2 regions of the Streptomyces sp. NBC_00637 genome follow, and region 2 is predicted to be linked to the other one. Evidence: riboswitches for the same ligand, from Rfam matches in the RefSeq annotation. Region 2 holds a riboswitch; the other holds the start of a gene.
What was found. A riboswitch is a leader RNA that binds a small molecule or an ion and turns the genes downstream of it on or off. The one in region 2 is predicted to bind thiamine pyrophosphate.
Positions count from the first base shown of each region.

Region 1: linked by a shared signal. The riboswitch ahead of thiC (phosphomethylpyrimidine synthase ThiC) and the one ahead of OG440_RS10135 (thiamine ABC transporter substrate binding subunit) in region 2 are both predicted to bind thiamine pyrophosphate.

Region 1 covers NZ_CP109046.1:4,283,154-4,290,947, forward strand. Annotated here, with positions in the region: gene OG440_RS18735 (YibE/F family protein) at 1-820, opposite strand, end outside; TPP riboswitch at 1,205-1,394, shown strand; gene thiC (phosphomethylpyrimidine synthase ThiC) at 1,387-3,213, shown strand; gene OG440_RS18745 (hypothetical protein) at 3,328-3,705, shown strand; gene OG440_RS18750 (hypothetical protein) at 3,739-4,368, shown strand; gene OG440_RS18755 (VWA domain-containing protein) at 4,365-5,864, shown strand; gene OG440_RS18760 (hypothetical protein) at 6,117-6,992, opposite strand; gene OG440_RS18765 (metallophosphoesterase) at 7,220-7,794, opposite strand, start outside.
Region 2 covers NZ_CP109046.1:2,397,093-2,404,886, forward strand. Annotated here, with positions in the region: gene OG440_RS10130 (ABC transporter permease) at 1-331, opposite strand, end outside; gene OG440_RS10135 (thiamine ABC transporter substrate binding subunit) at 307-1,383, opposite strand; TPP riboswitch at 1,475-1,580, opposite strand; gene rlmN (23S rRNA (adenine(2503)-C(2))-methyltransferase RlmN) at 1,607-2,713, opposite strand; gene OG440_RS10145 (phosphatidate cytidylyltransferase) at 2,956-4,137, opposite strand; gene frr (ribosome recycling factor) at 4,137-4,694, opposite strand; gene pyrH (UMP kinase) at 4,866-5,624, opposite strand; gene tsf (translation elongation factor Ts) at 5,810-6,646, opposite strand; gene rpsB (30S ribosomal protein S2) at 6,794-7,747, opposite strand.

The DNA of each region.
Region 1 (7,794 bases), 1.9 Mb from region 2:
AGCTGATGGCCAGGGCGACCAACGCCATGACGCCCCGCAGCCGTCCGACGACCACGACGGCGACCGCGAAGATGATGGCCAGGACGGCCATGGGGATGCGGCGGTTCACGTCGGTGACCGAGTACTGGAGGTCCTTCGGCGCGGAGGGCTCGTAGGCGACCACGACCTTCTCGCCCTGCTCCAACTGCCGTGACTGGTCAGGCTGGACGATCTCGGTGAACGTACGGCCCTTGTCGTCGCCCGTGTCCACCCGGATCGTGGCCCGCTTGCAGGCGCCGCTCGCCTGCTGCTGCGCGGAGGAGCCCTCGGCGGTGGAGGTGTCGCCGGTCGGGGTCTCGCCCGAGGCGTTCACCGACGCGCAGCTCACGCTCACGACCTTGGTGACCGTGGCCTGTTGGGTCTGCCGGTCGAAGCCGACTCCGGTGCGCTCGTGGGCCGGGGCCCCGCCGGGCCACAACACCACGAGGCCCACCAGGACCGCGGCGCCGAACGGGATGAGGATGGCCGCGATGACCTTGCGCAGGTGCTGGGAGACGGGAGCGGCCGGGCCGTGACTGTGGCTGTGCGAATGCCCGTGCCCACCGCCGGAACCGGAGCCGTGCCCGTCGCCCGGGCCATGGCCGTGACCACCGCCGTCGCCCGCGCTGTGACCGCTCCCGGTGCCGCCACCATGACCGCCGTCGAGGCTCTGCCCATGACCGTGCTCGCGGTCGAAGCCGTATCCGTCACCCGGAGCAGAGCCGTGACCGGGATCAGGACGAGGGCCCTGGCCCGGACGAGGACCGGCGCCGTGGCCGGGGCCGTACTCCTGGCCGGGCACGGGCCTGTTTCCGTACTCCTGGCTGTCCCCGTGGCCCTGACGGTCCCCGTATCCCTGGCCGTTGCCGTAGCCGGGTCCTTGCCCGCCAGGAGCCGCGGCGCGTCTCAGCCCGCCGAGCCCGCCGGCGTATCCCGGGCCGCGGTCGGGGTTGTGCGGGTGGTCGTGACCGTCGCCGAAGTCGCGGTCGCCTCTGGGGCCGCCGACGGAACCGTTGCCGGAGCCATTGCCCGAGCCATTGCCGGGGCCGCTGCCGGCGCCCGGTCGGCGGGGCGGCTCGGGCGGCGGGTACGGGGGCTGGTGTGTCGTGGTCACCGACCGATCATCGCAAGAACGACACGGGCCCTCTGTTCACCGCGCCAGAATTGACGCTAGCGTGGAGGCAACCTTTGCACACGCGGGAGCTCGGAGCACCGGGCTGAGAGGGCGCTGACCTCCGTCTTCGCGATGTTTCACGTGGAACGTCTCTCGAATCGAGTGATGTTTCACATGAAACATCGGCAGGCGGTAGCCGCTGCGTCGACCGCCGAACCTGTTACCGGGTAATGCCGGCGTAGGGAGTAGGTCTTATGACCAACAAGGACGCACGCACGCCTGCCTTCACGCAGAACGCGACCAGCGAGAGCACGGTCGACGTGAACGCCTCGGAGGCCGGGAAGTCCATCGGCTGGCACAAGGGGTTCATCGAGGGCGCTCGCCCCGATCTCCGGGTGCCGGTTCGTCAGGTGCATCTCACCAACGGAGAATCGGTCACCCTGTACGACACGTCCGGCCCGTACACCGATCCACTCGTCGAGACCGACGTCCGCAGGGGCCTGTCGCCGTTGCGGGAGAACTGGATCATCGCCCGGGGCGACACCGAGGAGTACGCGGGCCGTCCGGTCCGCCCCGAGGACGACGGCATCAAGCACACCTCGCCACGCGGCGGTCTGCGCAACCTCGACGCGGTCTTCCCGGGTCGGCCGCGCCTGCCGCGCCGGGGCAGGGACGGTGAGGCGGTCACTCAGCTCGCCTATGCGCGCCGGGGGGAGGTCACACCCGAGATGGAGTTCGTGGCCATCCGGGAGAACGTTTCTCCCGAGGTGGTTCGCGAGGAGATCGCGGCGGGCCGCGCCGTACTGCCGGCCAACGTCAACCATCCGGAGATCGAGCCGATGATCATCGGCAAGCGGTTCCTGGTGAAGGTCAACGCCAACATCGGCAACTCGGCGGTGACGTCCTCCATCGAGGAGGAGGTCGAGAAGATGACCTGGGCGACCCGGTGGGGCGCCGACACGGTCATGGACCTGTCGACCGGCCGCAACATCCACACCACCCGCGAGTGGGTGCTGCGCAACTCCCCGGTCCCCATCGGCACGGTGCCGCTGTACCAGGCGCTGGAGAAGGTCGACGGCCGCGCGGAAGAGCTCACCTGGGAGATCTACAAGGACACGGTCGTCGAGCAGGCGGAGCAGGGGGTGGACTACATGACCGTCCACGCCGGCGTCCGCCTCCCGTACGTCCCGCTCACCGCGAACCGCAAGACCGGCATCGTCTCGCGCGGCGGTTCGATCATGGCGGCCTGGTGCCTCGCGCACCACAAGGAGTCGTTCCTCTACGAGAACTTCGAGGAGCTCTGCGAGATCCTCGCCGCCTACGACGTCACCTATTCGCTGGGCGACGGATTGCGGCCCGGTTCCATCGCGGACGCCAACGACGCTGCGCAGTTCGCCGAGTTGAGGACACTCGGGGAACTCAACCGGATCGCGAAGCGTTTCCATGTTCAGACGATGATCGAAGGCCCGGGCCATGTCCCGATGCACAAGATCAAGGAGAACATCGACCTTCAACAGGAGATCTGTGATGAAGCTCCGTTCTATACGCTCGGCCCGCTGACGACGGACGTCGCGCCCGCGTACGACCACATCACCTCCGGCATCGGTGCGGCGATGATCGCCTGGTGGGGCACGGCCATGCTCTGCTATGTCACGCCCAAGGAGCATCTGGGCCTGCCCAACCGTGACGACGTCAAGACCGGCGTCATCACCTACAAGATCGCCGCCCACGCAGCCGACCTCGCCAAGGGGCACCCGGGTGCGCAGGAATGGGACGACGCGCTGTCCGACGCCCGTTTCGAGTTCCGCTGGGAAGACCAGTTCAACCTCGCCCTCGACCCGGACACCGCACGGGAGTTCCACGACGAGACACTCCCCGCGGAGCCGGCGAAGACGGCGCACTTCTGCTCGATGTGCGGGCCGAAGTTCTGCTCGATGAAGATCAGCCAGAGCATCAACGAACGGTTCGGCGCCGGGGCGGCCGACGGGGCCTCACCGGAGGAGATCGCCGAGGGCATGCTGGAGAAGTCGAAGGAGTTCGCGGCGAGCGGGAACCGGGTGTACCTGCCGCTGGCTGACTGACGTACCTGGATCGGCGCTGTCCTCCGAGGTCCGACACCTGAGCTCGGGCGGGGACCTGAGGTCGGGCCTGGGGGCAGCGCCAGGAGGGGTCGTCACCGAGGGGGAGAGACGACGTTGTTGGAATGGGTGAAGTCGACGGCGCCGGTCCGGTCATTGGCCTGGCGGGGCGATGAGCTGGTCGACGTGGTCGGCGGCCGGGTATGGAGCAGCGACGGTGTGGAGCGCCGCACGGCCGTCGATCACGGTCCCGCCTTCGACAGAGGTGCCGTCTCGCCGTCGGGCCGCTACAGCGTCGTCTACGCGGAACGGGGGACCGAGGCGCGCTTGTTGGAGGGGACACATCTCCTCCGTGAACTGACGCGCAGCCCGGACCATGCCGAGGACTACGACTACCCGGTGGCCCTGGGGATTCTGAGGGACGGCCGGGAGGTCCTGATCCACTGCCCGGAGGAGTGCAACGTGCTCCAGATCGAGGACGTGGCGTCCGGGTAGCGGCTCACCACCGGCGCCCGCGAGGCGAAGGACGTGTTCCATTCCCGGCTGTCGGTGACCGGGGACGGCAGGCACCTGCTGGTGGCCGGCTGGTTGTGGCACCCGTACGGAATCGTCGAGGTCTTCGATCTGGAGAGAGCCCTGGCAGACCCTGCCGTACTGGATGGGCACGGGGTGCTGCCGACGCGGCCCGGGATCGATGCGGAGGTGGTCTCGGCCTGCTGGCTCGACGACGACCTGCTGGCTGTGGCTACCGGAGGCGAGCATCTCGACGACGACGACGACGATGACGATGACGAGGACCAGGACGACGACGGCCCCGACCTCGGACCTGGCCGGATAGGAGTGTGGTCCCTGTCCCGACGCGCGTGGCTGCGTCGGAGTTCCGTCGACTTCGAGGTCGGCACGTTGATGGCGGGTGGTGGCCGTGTCGTCTCGCTGCACGGGCACCCTCGGCTGATCGACGTCATGACCGGTGAAGTGCCGGCGGAATGGCCCGAGGTGAAGGTGTCCCGCCGTGACGGAGCCTACGGAGTCACCCACATACCGACACCCGTCGCGGCCATGCGTCCCGACGGCACGCTCCTGGCGGTCGCCCAGGAGGAAAGCATCGCGTTCGTCCGGTTGCCTCGGGGCGCCGGCTCGGCACACTTGCGTCCATGACAGCGCGATTCCTGAGCAAGGGTGCCAATCTGCCGGTCGACGAGGCGGACGTACGGGTCGAACTCAGCTGGGCCGAAAGCGCCGGTGGGCCGGACATCGATGCTTCGGCGCTGCTGCTGGCGCAGGACGGACGGGTACGTGACGACGGGGACTTCGTCTTCTACAACCAGCCCGTGCACGCGTCCGGCGCCGTGCGGCACGTCGGCAAGCGGAGCGATGCCGGTGTGCTGACCGACACCGTCCAGGTGGACCTGCGCTCGCTGGAAGGCGCCATCACGCGTGTGGTGCTGTGCGCATCGGCCGACGGCGGCTCCTTCGGTCAGGTGACCGGCCTGACCTTGAGGCTGCTCGGCGGCGACGGGCGAACGGAGGTGGCCCGGTTCGAGATGCGGGCCGAGACGGAGACCGCGTTCATCGCGGGTGAGCTGTACCGGCGCGAAGGGCGCTGGAAGTTCCGGGCCGTCGGGCAGGGGTACGCCTCCGGGCTGGCGGGGGTTGCCACGGACTTCGGGATCACGGTCGACGAAGAGCCGGAGCCGACGGCCACCCCGCTCAACCGCCCGGCTGCCACCCCGCTCAACCCGCCAGCGGCCGCTCCACCTGCGGTGACTCCATGGAGCGTCACCCCCGCGCCCACCGCACCGACAGGTACGCCCCCGACACACACCCCGCCGGCAGACCCCCCAGCGCCGAGCACCCTCTCGGCAGGCACACCGCCCGGCGGACCTCGTCCGAGCAAGGGGGAGGAGCGGCTTCCCGTCGACATGCGTAAGCGGTTGTCCCTGCGCAAGGAGCAGGTCGCCGTCAGTCTGCGCAAGCAAGGGGCGCTGGGGATCAGCGCGCGGATCGTGCTCGTCCTCGATGCCTCGGGGTCCATGGCGTTCCTGTATTCACGTGGCGTGGTGGCCGACGTCGTGGAGCGCATGGCGGCGGTGGCGGCGGAACTGGACGACGACGGCGAAATGCAGGCCTGGACCTTCGCCAGCGAGGCCGCGCGCCTTCCGGACCTGCGGTTGGGCGAGCTCCCCGAGTGGCTGCGGCTGCATGTGAGGGTGGGCGAGATCAGTCTGTTCCGGCGCGGCAGGAAACCCCGCAAGGGGATGGAGCCGGGTCAGGTCGACATGCGCTCGATCGGCATCCAGAACGAGGAACAGAAGGCGATTGCCCAGGTCAGGTCCTATGTCCGGGAGAATCCGGCTGCTGCACCGACCTTGGTGCTCTTCTTCTCCGACGGAGGGGTCCACCGCGACGCGGCGATCGAGCGGGAGCTGCGGGCTGCGGTCGAGGAGCCGATCTTCTGGCAGTTCGTGGGGCTCGGCCGGTCCGACTACGGGATTCTGGAGCGGTTCGACACGCTGGCCGGACGCCGCGTCGACAACGTGGGGTTCTTCTCCGTGGACGACATCAGCACCGTCCCGGACCAGGAGCTCTACGACCGGCTGCTGTCGGAGTTCCCCAGCTGGATCACCGCGGCCCGCCGGGCGGGCATCCTCTGACGGGGTGACCGGACGTCCGGCTCACGGGTGCCCGCGCCCGTGACTCCGTCCGGCACAGGGCAGCGCTGAGCACCGCAGGCAGCACCGGCCATCGGTCCCTTGGCCGGCTCTCCACCGGAGCCACCCACGACCCGCAGATCGCCCGCCGCCCGCCACCGGCGTCTGCCGTCGGCTGTACGGCGCCGACTGTCCGGCGCCCGGCGTACGGCTTGCGCTCCCCTCGGCGGGGCGGCGGGGGCGCAAGCCGGGTGCCTATTCCGGCTGGTGCTCCGGGCCTCCGAAGTCCGGGCTGGTGTAGTCCGGGCTGCTGAAGCTCGGGCGCGGGCCGGTCGAGCGGCCGTCGTCCGGGCTGCTGAAGCCGGGGCGGTCGTAGCCGATCTTCGGGAGACGGCCGGTGGGAGCCGGTGGGGCCGGTTCGGTGTGCAGGGCGGCCGTCGTGCCGGGAGCGGTGAGGGCCTCCCGGAGGAACGGCAGGATGCCGCGTTGCAGCAGGGCTTCTCGCCAGGCTTCTCTGGCCTGGTCGACTTCCTCGCTCAGTTCGCCGTACGGTCCGGCCTCCAGGGAGGGCCGGTTGCGCAGGGCGGTGAGCAGCAGCGCGACGGTGGCGACGAGGATCGCGGCCACGGCCACGGCCCCGAACGTCCAGCCGGCGGCGACCATGGTCCGGGCGAACGCCTGCTCGGGGTCGAGCGCCCTGAGGAGGTAGCCGACGAGCAGGAAGATCACCGCGGCGGCCCCGGCGAGTACCGGGGTCAGGACGGCGGCGACGGCGCCCGCGCCGGCCGCTTCGGCGGCCTGAGCCGCCTCCCCCATGGTGGTGGCGAGCCCCATCGCGGCCGCGCCCGGCTCCGCGGAGCCTGCCTCGGACGTGGACGACGGGGTGGACGGCGCGGGGTGGCGCAGTTCCTCGCGGACCTTCACGTAGTGCTGGTACTCGGCCGCCGCGGCCACCGTGATGAGTGCGGAGGCGTTGAGCGCCATGGTGCGCAGCTGTTCGGGGTTGAGCCGCTGTCCGACCGCGGCCAGTTCCGGGTGATATGGGGCGGAGCGCAGCGCCTCGTCGAGGATCCGCTCGTACTCTTGGCGGTCCTCGCTGTTCAGGTGCTGCGGAACGCTGTTCATCTGCATCCCCCGATGCTCCGTAGGGCTTGGGGCTCGCATGCCAACGAGCCGTCGGGCAGAAACGGAGGGGAGCCTGCTACGGATAACCCGATGGTAGAGCGGTGACGGCATGGGGTGACAGGGGGTTTGCCGAAATTGGCCCCCGACCTGCGATGTCGCCGGCAGGTCGACAGGGGGGCACTCCCGCCCCGGGAACCGCCCCCGATACCGGCCCGGGGGCCGCCCCGGAACGCTCAGATTTCCAGGGGCAGTTGCTGGACCAGCAGTTTTCCGGCCATCGTCACGCCGCCGTCCATCGCGATGGCCAGCCCGTCCGCGTACAGGTGCGGTCCCTCGACGTGCGGACCGCCGTTGTCCTCGCCGTCCTCGGAGCCGACTTCGCCCAGCAGGTAGGGAATCGGGCTGTGGCCGTGAACGATGCGGGTGCCGCCGTACGTATCGAGCAGGGAGCGCACGGCGTCGGCGCCGCCCTCGTCGCGGAAGGAGAAGCGCTTGGTGAACTTGCGGAACAGGTCCCACACCTCGTCCGCGTCATTGCGCGTGATCGTCTCGCGGACGGTGTCGTTGACCGCCTCGATCGAGTCGCCGTAGTCGAGGTAGGCGGTGGTGTCGGAGTGCACGAGCAGGTGGCCGTCGACCTCCTCGACCGCGTCGAGGCGGGCCATCCACTGGAGGTGGTGGTCCTGGAGGCGGTCCATGTCGTACTTCTGGCCGCCGTTGAGCAGCCAGGCCGCCTGGAAGGTGGCGGTGCCGGCACCGGAGTTGACGGGCGTGTCGCCGAAGCGCTTGGCGCCGAGCAGCAGCAGTT
Region 2 (7,794 bases):
CGACCGCGCGCAGCACGTGCCGGCCCGGGAACTCCAGGCGGGCGAAGACATACGCGGCCGGCAGCGCGACCAGGAGCGTGAGCGCCGTGGAGGCCAGCGCCTGCCAGGTGGTGAACCACAGCACGTGCCGGATGCCGGACTGCGCGAGCACGTCCCACAGCCGCCCGAAGCCCCCGTCCCCGTCGGCGCCGAGCCCACGGGCGACGATCGCGGCGACCGGGTAGGCGAAGAAGACCGCGAAGAACGCGACGGGCACGGCCATGAGTCCGAGCCGCGCCGCGTTCCCCGCGCGGGCCTCGCGTCTGCTCACTTCAGTACGAGCGAGGTCCATGACTTGACCCAGTCGTCACGGTTGTCGGCGATCTTCGCCGGGTCCAGGGTCTCGGGGTCCTTCGCCTGCGGCCCGAACTGCGTGAACTCCGCCGGGACCTCGGCCCCCTTGCGCACCGGGTAGACGAACATGTTCAGCGGCATGTCCTGCTGGAACTCCGCGGTGAGCAGGAAGTCGAGGAGCGCCTTGCCGCCCTTGGCGTTGGCGGCGTTGCTCAGCAGACCCGCGTACTCGACCTGGCGGAAACAGGTGCCCGCGGAGACGCCGGTCGGGGCGGTGGCCGGCTTCGGGTCGCCGTAGATCACCTCGGCGGGCGGCGAGGAGGCGTACGAGACGACGAGCGGCCGGTCGGCCCCCGCCTTCTTTCCGCCCGCGGACCCGGAGAACTCCTCGTTGTAGGCCTGCTCCCAGCCGTCGACGACCTTCACGCCGTTGGCCTTCAGCTTCTTCCAGTAGTCCGCCCAGCCCCCGTCGCCGTACTTCGCCGCCGTGCCCAGCAGGAAGCCGAGGCCGGGCGAGGAGGTGGCCGCGTTCTCGGTGACCAGCAGGTTCTTGTACGCGGGCTTCAGCAGGTCGTCGAAGGAGGCGGGCGGTGTCAGCTTGTGCTCGCTGAAGTACGCCTTGTCGTAGTTGACGCAGATGTCGCCGGTGTCGACCGGCGTGACCCGGTGCTTGTCCTGGTCGGCCCGGTACGCGGGCAGAACCTGGTCGGTGCCCTTCGCCTCGTACGACTGGAACAGCCCGTTGTCGAGGGCGCGCGACAGGAGGGTGTTGTCGACGCCGAAGAAGACGTCGCCCTGCGGGTTGTCCTTGGTGAGGATGGCCTTGTTGACGGCCTGACCGGCGTCGCCGTCCTTGAGGACCTTCACCTGGTAGCCGGACTTCTTCTCGAAGTCCGCGAGCACGCTCTTGGAGACGGCCCACGAGTCGTGGCTGACGAGGGTGACGGTCTTGGAGTCGGCCGCCGAACCGCCGTCGTCCGACGATCCGCAGGCGGACAGCGTGACGAGGCCGAGGCCGACGGCCGCGGCCACGAACGTCCTGGTGTGCACTGGATTTCCTCCTGGGGTTGACCAGGAAGAGACGCGGCCCTGCCCGGGCACCGGCGGAAGGTTCCGCCGGCGCCCGGGCAGGGCGCAACAGCTTGAGTGATGACCGAACTTCCTACCCAGAATGACCTGGGCAAGGTTCAGAGGGTCTGCGGACTCTCCCGCACTCTCAGCGCTGTGGCGCTCCCCTGTCGGAATATGAAGATGTACTGATACCGAGGTCAGACTACCGCTCGGTGGCAGCGAGCTGACCGCACGCCCCGTCGATCTCCTGACCACGGGTGTCCCGGACCGTCACGGGCACCCCGTGCGCGGCGATCGCCTCGACGAAGGCCTTCTCGTCCTCGGGCCGGGAGGCCGTCCACTTCGAACCCGGGGTCGGGTTGAGCGGGATGAGGTTGACGTGCACGGGCTTGCCGCGCAGCAGCCGCCCGAGCCGGTCACCACGCCAGGCCTGGTCGTTGATGTCGCGGATCAGCGCGTACTCGATGGACAGCCGGCGCCCGGACCGCTCGGTGTACTCGAACCCGGCGTCCAGCACCTCGCGCACCTTCCACCGCGTGTTCACGGGGACGAGGGTGTCGCGCAGCTCGTCGTCCGGCGCGTGCAGGGAGATCGCGAGCCGGCACTTGAAGCCCTCGTCGGAGAACCGGTGGATGGCCGGCACCAGCCCGACCGTCGACACGGTGATGCCCCGCTGCGAGAGGCCGAGTCCGTCCGGAGCCGGGTCGGTGAGCGCGCGGATGGCACCCACGACCCGCTTGTAGTTGGCGAGCGGCTCGCCCATCCCCATGAAGACGATGTTGGAGAGCCTGGCCGGCCCTCCGGGCACCTCACCGTCCCGCAGCGCCCGCATCCCGTCGACGATCTGGTGCACGATCTCGGCGGTGGACAGGTTCCGGTCCAGCCCCGCCTGCCCGGTCGCGCAGAACGGGCAGTTCATCCCGCACCCGGCCTGCGAACTGATGCACATCGTCACCCGGTCCGGGTAGCGCATCAGCACCGACTCCACGAGCGTGCCGTCGAACAGCCGCCACAGGGTCTTGCGGGTGGTCCCCGCGTCCGTCGACAGATGCCGCACGACCGACATCAGGTCCGGCAGCAGCGCCTCACGCAGCTTCTCGCGAGCACCGGCGGGGATGTCGGTCCACTCCGCCGGGTCGTGCGCATAGCGCGCGAAGTAGTGCTGCGCCAGCTGCTTGGCACGGAACGGCTTCTCCCCGATCTCCGCCACGACCTCCTTCCGCTCGGCGGGCGAGAGGTCGGCGAGATGCCGCGGCGGCTTCTTGGCTCCGCGGGGGGCGACGAAAGTAAGTTCTCCGGGCTTCGGCATAACCCTTCCAGTGTCGCAGATCAACTCGGGCAGCCCAGGCCACAGCAGGGTGGGGGCGGTCACTGGCGGGTGCCGTCCGTCAGCCCGGATCGGCCTCGCACGGTCCGGGAACGAGGTCTCCCGGATCCGACGGCCCGGCCACGGCCCGGCAGGGCACGGCACGGCACGGCACCAGCACGGCGACGGGCCCTCTCCCCGCATTCCGGGGAGAGGGCCCGTACGAGCCGGTGGTACCGGGTGGATCAGCCCGAGCCCACGAACAGGACGAGGAGCAGCCACACGACGGGGGCCGTGGGCAGCAGGGAGTCCAGGCGGTCCATGATGCCCCCGTGGCCGGGGAGCAGCGTGCCCATGTCCTTGATGCCCAGGTCCCGCTTGATCATCGACTCGCCCAGGTCGCCGAGCGTGGCGCTGGCCGCGACGGCCAGGCCGAGCAGCAGACCCTGCCACCAGGTGCCGTCGTCGATCACGAACTGCATCAGCAGCGCGCCGGCGACCATCGCGAACGACACCGCGCCGAGCAGGCCCTCGCGGGTCTTGCCCGGGCTGATGCGCGGGGCGAGCTTGGTCTTGCCGAAGCGCCAGCCGACGGCGTAGGCGCCCGTGTCGCTGACGACCGTCAGGAGCAGGAACGTCATGACGCGGAAGGCTCCGTCGTCGGCGGTGAGCATCAGGGCGACGAACGTGGCCAGGAACGGGACGTAGAAGGCCGCGAAGACGCCGGCGGTGACGTCCTTGAGGTAGCCCTCCGGCGGCTCGGTCATCCGCCAGACCAGCACCGCGAGGGCGGTGAGGGCCATGGCGACCCAGGCGCCCTCGGGACCGCGCACGTAGCCGGCGACGACCATGGCCGCCCCGCCGACCGCGAGCGGCACGAGCGGCGCCTTGATGCCCTTGCGCTCCTGGAGCCTGCTGGTCAGCTCCCACAGGCCGACGACCACGGCGACCGCTATCACGCCGATGAACACGGCCTTGACGACGAACAGCGACGCGATGATCACCACACCGAGCCCGACCCCGACCCCTATGGCCGCGCCCAGGTCTCGGCCCGCACTCTTCTTCTGGGGTGCGGGCGCCGGGTGAGGGGCGTCGGGCATGGGCTCCGGATTCTGCGGCACCGCCGCGTAGGGCTGTGCCGTCGGTGTGTCGTGGCCGTGGGCGGCGTCGCCGTACGGCTGGTTGCCGTAGGGCCGGTTGGAGAACAAGGGGCCGCCCGGCCGAGCGGCCCCCCGGTCGTCATCCTGGTTTCCGCCGTGCGCGGGGACGTCGGGGACGATGGGCATGGGGCGAGTCTGCTGCGCCTCAGGCGCATCGTACGCGGGACCCGCCGGGGCGGCCCCCTGGACAGGCCCCTGGTCGACGGGCCCCCAGTACCCGGCCCGCGACCCGGCGTGTGGCGGTGAGCCCCAGGAAGAGTCGTTCATCAGACCTCGAGCAGCTCCGCTTCCTTGTGCTTCAGGAGCTCGTCCACCTGGGCGACGTACTTCGCGGTGGTGTCGTCGAGTTCCTTCTCGGCACGGCGGCCCTCGTCCTCGCCGACCTCGCCGTCCTTGATCATCTTGTCGATCGCGTCCTTGGCCTTGCGGCGGACCGCGCGGATGGACACCTTGGCGTCCTCGCCCTTGCCCTTGGCGACCTTGATGTAGTCGCGGCGGCGCTCCTCGGTCAGCTCGGGGAACACCACTCGGATGATGTTGCCGTCGTTGCTCGGGTTGACGCCCAGGTCGGAGTCGCGGATCGCCTGCTCGATGTTGCGCAGGGCGGTCTTGTCGAACGGGGTCACCACCGCCATGCGCGGCTCCGGCACGGAGAACGAGGCCAGCTGGTTGATCGGCGTCGGTGCGCCGTAGTAGTCGGCAACGATCTTGTTGAACATCGCCGGGTGCGCACGGCCGGTGCGGATCGCGGCGAAGTCCTCCTTGGCGACCACGACGGCCTTCTCCATCTTCTCCTCGGCCTCGAGGAGGGTCTCTTCGATCACCACTTGCTCCTGCGTGTCTTGAGTAGGCCCGGCTGCGGTTCCTTGCGGAGGCGGGCCGGCTGCGTCGCGTCTTGTTCCTGCACGGTTCCCGACCGGCAGGACATTGTCCATCCCCCGGCCACGCCCCGTCCCCCGGTCAGGTGTTGTCGTACGAAACCGGGGGTCTTCCGGTCAGGCCCGGCTGCCTTGCTCACCCACAAGCGTGCCGATCTTCTCACCCTTCACGGCGCGAGCGATATTGCCCTCGGTCAGAAGCTCGAAGACGAGGATCGGGAGCTTGTTGTCGCGGCACAGCGTGATCGCGGTCATGTCGGCGACCTTCAGGTCGCGGGTGATGACCTCGCCGTAGCCGAGGGCGTCGAATTTGACGGCCGCCGGGTTGGTCTTCGGGTCGGAGTCGTAGACGCCGTCCACGCCGTTCTTGCCCATCAGCAGCGCCTCGGCGTCGATCTCCAGGGCGCGCTGGGCGGCGGTGGTGTCGGTGGAGAAGTACGGCATGCCCATACCGGCACCGAAGATGACCACACGGCCCTTCTCCAGGTGCCGCACGGCACGCAGCGGGATGTACGGCTCGGCGACCTGGCCCATGGTGATGGCGGTCTGCACGCGGCTGTCGATGCCCTCCTTCTCCAGGAAGTCCTGGAGGGCGAGGCAGTTCATGACCGTGCCGAGCATGCCCATGTAGTCCGAGCGGGCTCGGTCCATGCCGCGCTGCTGGAGCTCGGCGCCGCGGAAGAAGTTGCCGCCGCCGATGACGACCGCGATCTCGGCGCCGTCACGGACGACGGCGGCGATCTCACGGGCGATCTTGTGCACCACGTCGGGGTCCACGCCCAGGCCCCCGCCACCGGAGAACGCCTCCCCGGACAGCTTCAGCATGAACCGGCCGCGTAGTGTGCCGTCGTCGCTCTTCTGGGCCTTGGTGGTCATGGGAGATCCCGCCTCTTTCACGTGGTGCACATGCGAAGAAGGCCATTGCCGGTGGGGTGTTCCAACCCGTGCGCGGCAATGGCCTCCTCGTCAGATCTGCTGTCGTCCGCCACGCACGCGCGTGACGGCGTACCGGACGACTGCGTCCGACCCTATCGGGCCGGCGCGTCGATCGCGGCACGGACTCAGATGCCGACCTTGATGCGCGTGAAGCGCTTCAGGGTGACACCGGCCTCGTCCAGGACCTTCTGGACGGACTTCTTGTTGTCCAGCGCGTACGGCTGGCCGAGCAGCGTGGCGTCCTTGAAGAAGCCGTTGAGGCGACCCTCGACGATCTTCGGCAGGGCGGCCTCGGGCTTGCCCTCGGCGCGGGTGGTCTCCTCGGCGACGCGGCGCTCGGTCTCGACGACCTCGGCCGGCACGTCGTCCTTGGAGAGGTACTTCGGCGCGAAGGCGGCGATGTGCTGGGCGATGCCCTTGGCGACGTCGGCGTTCGGCTTGTCCAGCTCGACGAGGACACCGATCTGCGGGGGCAGGTCGGGCATCGTGCGGTGCATGTACGCGGTCACGAAGCCGTCGGCGAACTGCGCGAAGCGGTCCAGCACGATCTTCTCGCCGAGGTTGGCGTTGGCCTCGTCCACGAACGCCTGGACGGTCTTGCCGGCCTCGATCTCGGACGCGAGGAGCGCCTCGAGGTCGGCCGGGGAGGTCTTGACGACGTGCTCGGCGATCGCGTTGGCGACGGCCTGGAACTTCTCGCCCTTGGCGACGAAGTCCGTCTCGCACTTCAGCTCGACGAGGACGCCGGAGGAGTTGTCGTCGGCGATGATCGAGACCACGGCGCCGTTCTCGGCGGAGCGGCCCTCACGCTTGGCGACGCCCTTCTGGCCCTTGATCCGGAGCGCCTCGACGGCCTTGTCGACGCTGCCCTCGGCCTCGTCGAGCGCCTTCTTGCAGTCCATCATGCCGGCGCCGGTGAGCTCACGGAGCTTCTTGACGTCAGCGGCGGTGTAGTTCGCCATGATCTGTGAATCTCTCTCGGAGTTCGAAGTCTCGAAGATCGGGGGGACTGTGGGTGAACGGCGGGCGGTGCGCTGGGCACCTCCCGCCGTCACTTCGTCCCTAGGGCCGTACGGACGGACTGGCGCCCGTACGGCCTACGGCCTGACTCAGGCCTGCTCGCCCTCGGCGGCCGGAGCGGCCTCGGCGGCGGGAGCCTCGGCAGCGGGGGCCTCGGCCTCAGCGGCCGGAGCCTCGGCAGCGGGGGCCTCGGCAGCGGCGGCCGGAGCCTCGGCGGCGGGGGCCTCGGCAGCGGCGTCGGCCGGCTTCTCCGCGGCGTCGTCGGCCTTCTTCTCGCCCTCGAGCAGGTCGCGCTCCCACGCGGCCAGCGGCTCGCCGGCGGCCTTGTCGCCCTTGTCGCCGGTGGCGACGCCGGAACGGGAGATGAGGCCCTCGGCGACGGCGTCGGCGATCACGCGGGTGAGCAGGGTGACGGAGCGGATCGCGTCGTCGTTGCCCGGGATCTTGTAGTCGACCTCGTCGGGGTCACAGTTGGTGTCGAGGATGGCGACGACCGGGATGTTGAGCTTCCGGGCCTCGCCGACCGCGATGTGCTCCTTCTTGGTGTCCACGATCCAGACGGCGCTGGGCACCTTGGACATCTCGCGGATACCACCGAGGGTCTTCTCGAGCTTGGCCTTCTCACGCGAGAGGACCAGGAGCTCCTTCTTCGTCAGACCCGAGGCGGCGACGTCCTCGAAGTCGATGAGCTCGAGCTCCTTGAGGCGCTGCAGGCGCTTGTAGACGGTCGAGAAGTTGGTGAGCATGCCGCCCAGCCAGCGCTGGTTGACGTAGGGCATGCCGACGCGGGTGGCCTGCTCCGCGATGGCCTCCTGCGCCTGCTTCTTCGTACCGACGAACATGACCGTGCCGCCGTGGGCGACGGTCTCCTTGACGAACTCGTAGGCGCGGTCGATGTACGACAGCGACTGGAGCAGGTCGATGATGTAGATGCCGTTGCGCTCGGTGAAGATGAAGCGCTTCATCTTCGGGTTCCAGCGACGGGTCTGGTGACCGAAGTGGACGCCGCTTTCCAGCAGCTCCCGCATCGTGACGACGGCCATGGCCGTTCTCCTTGGGTTTCTCGGTTGTGCCGCGGGGACCGGACGGC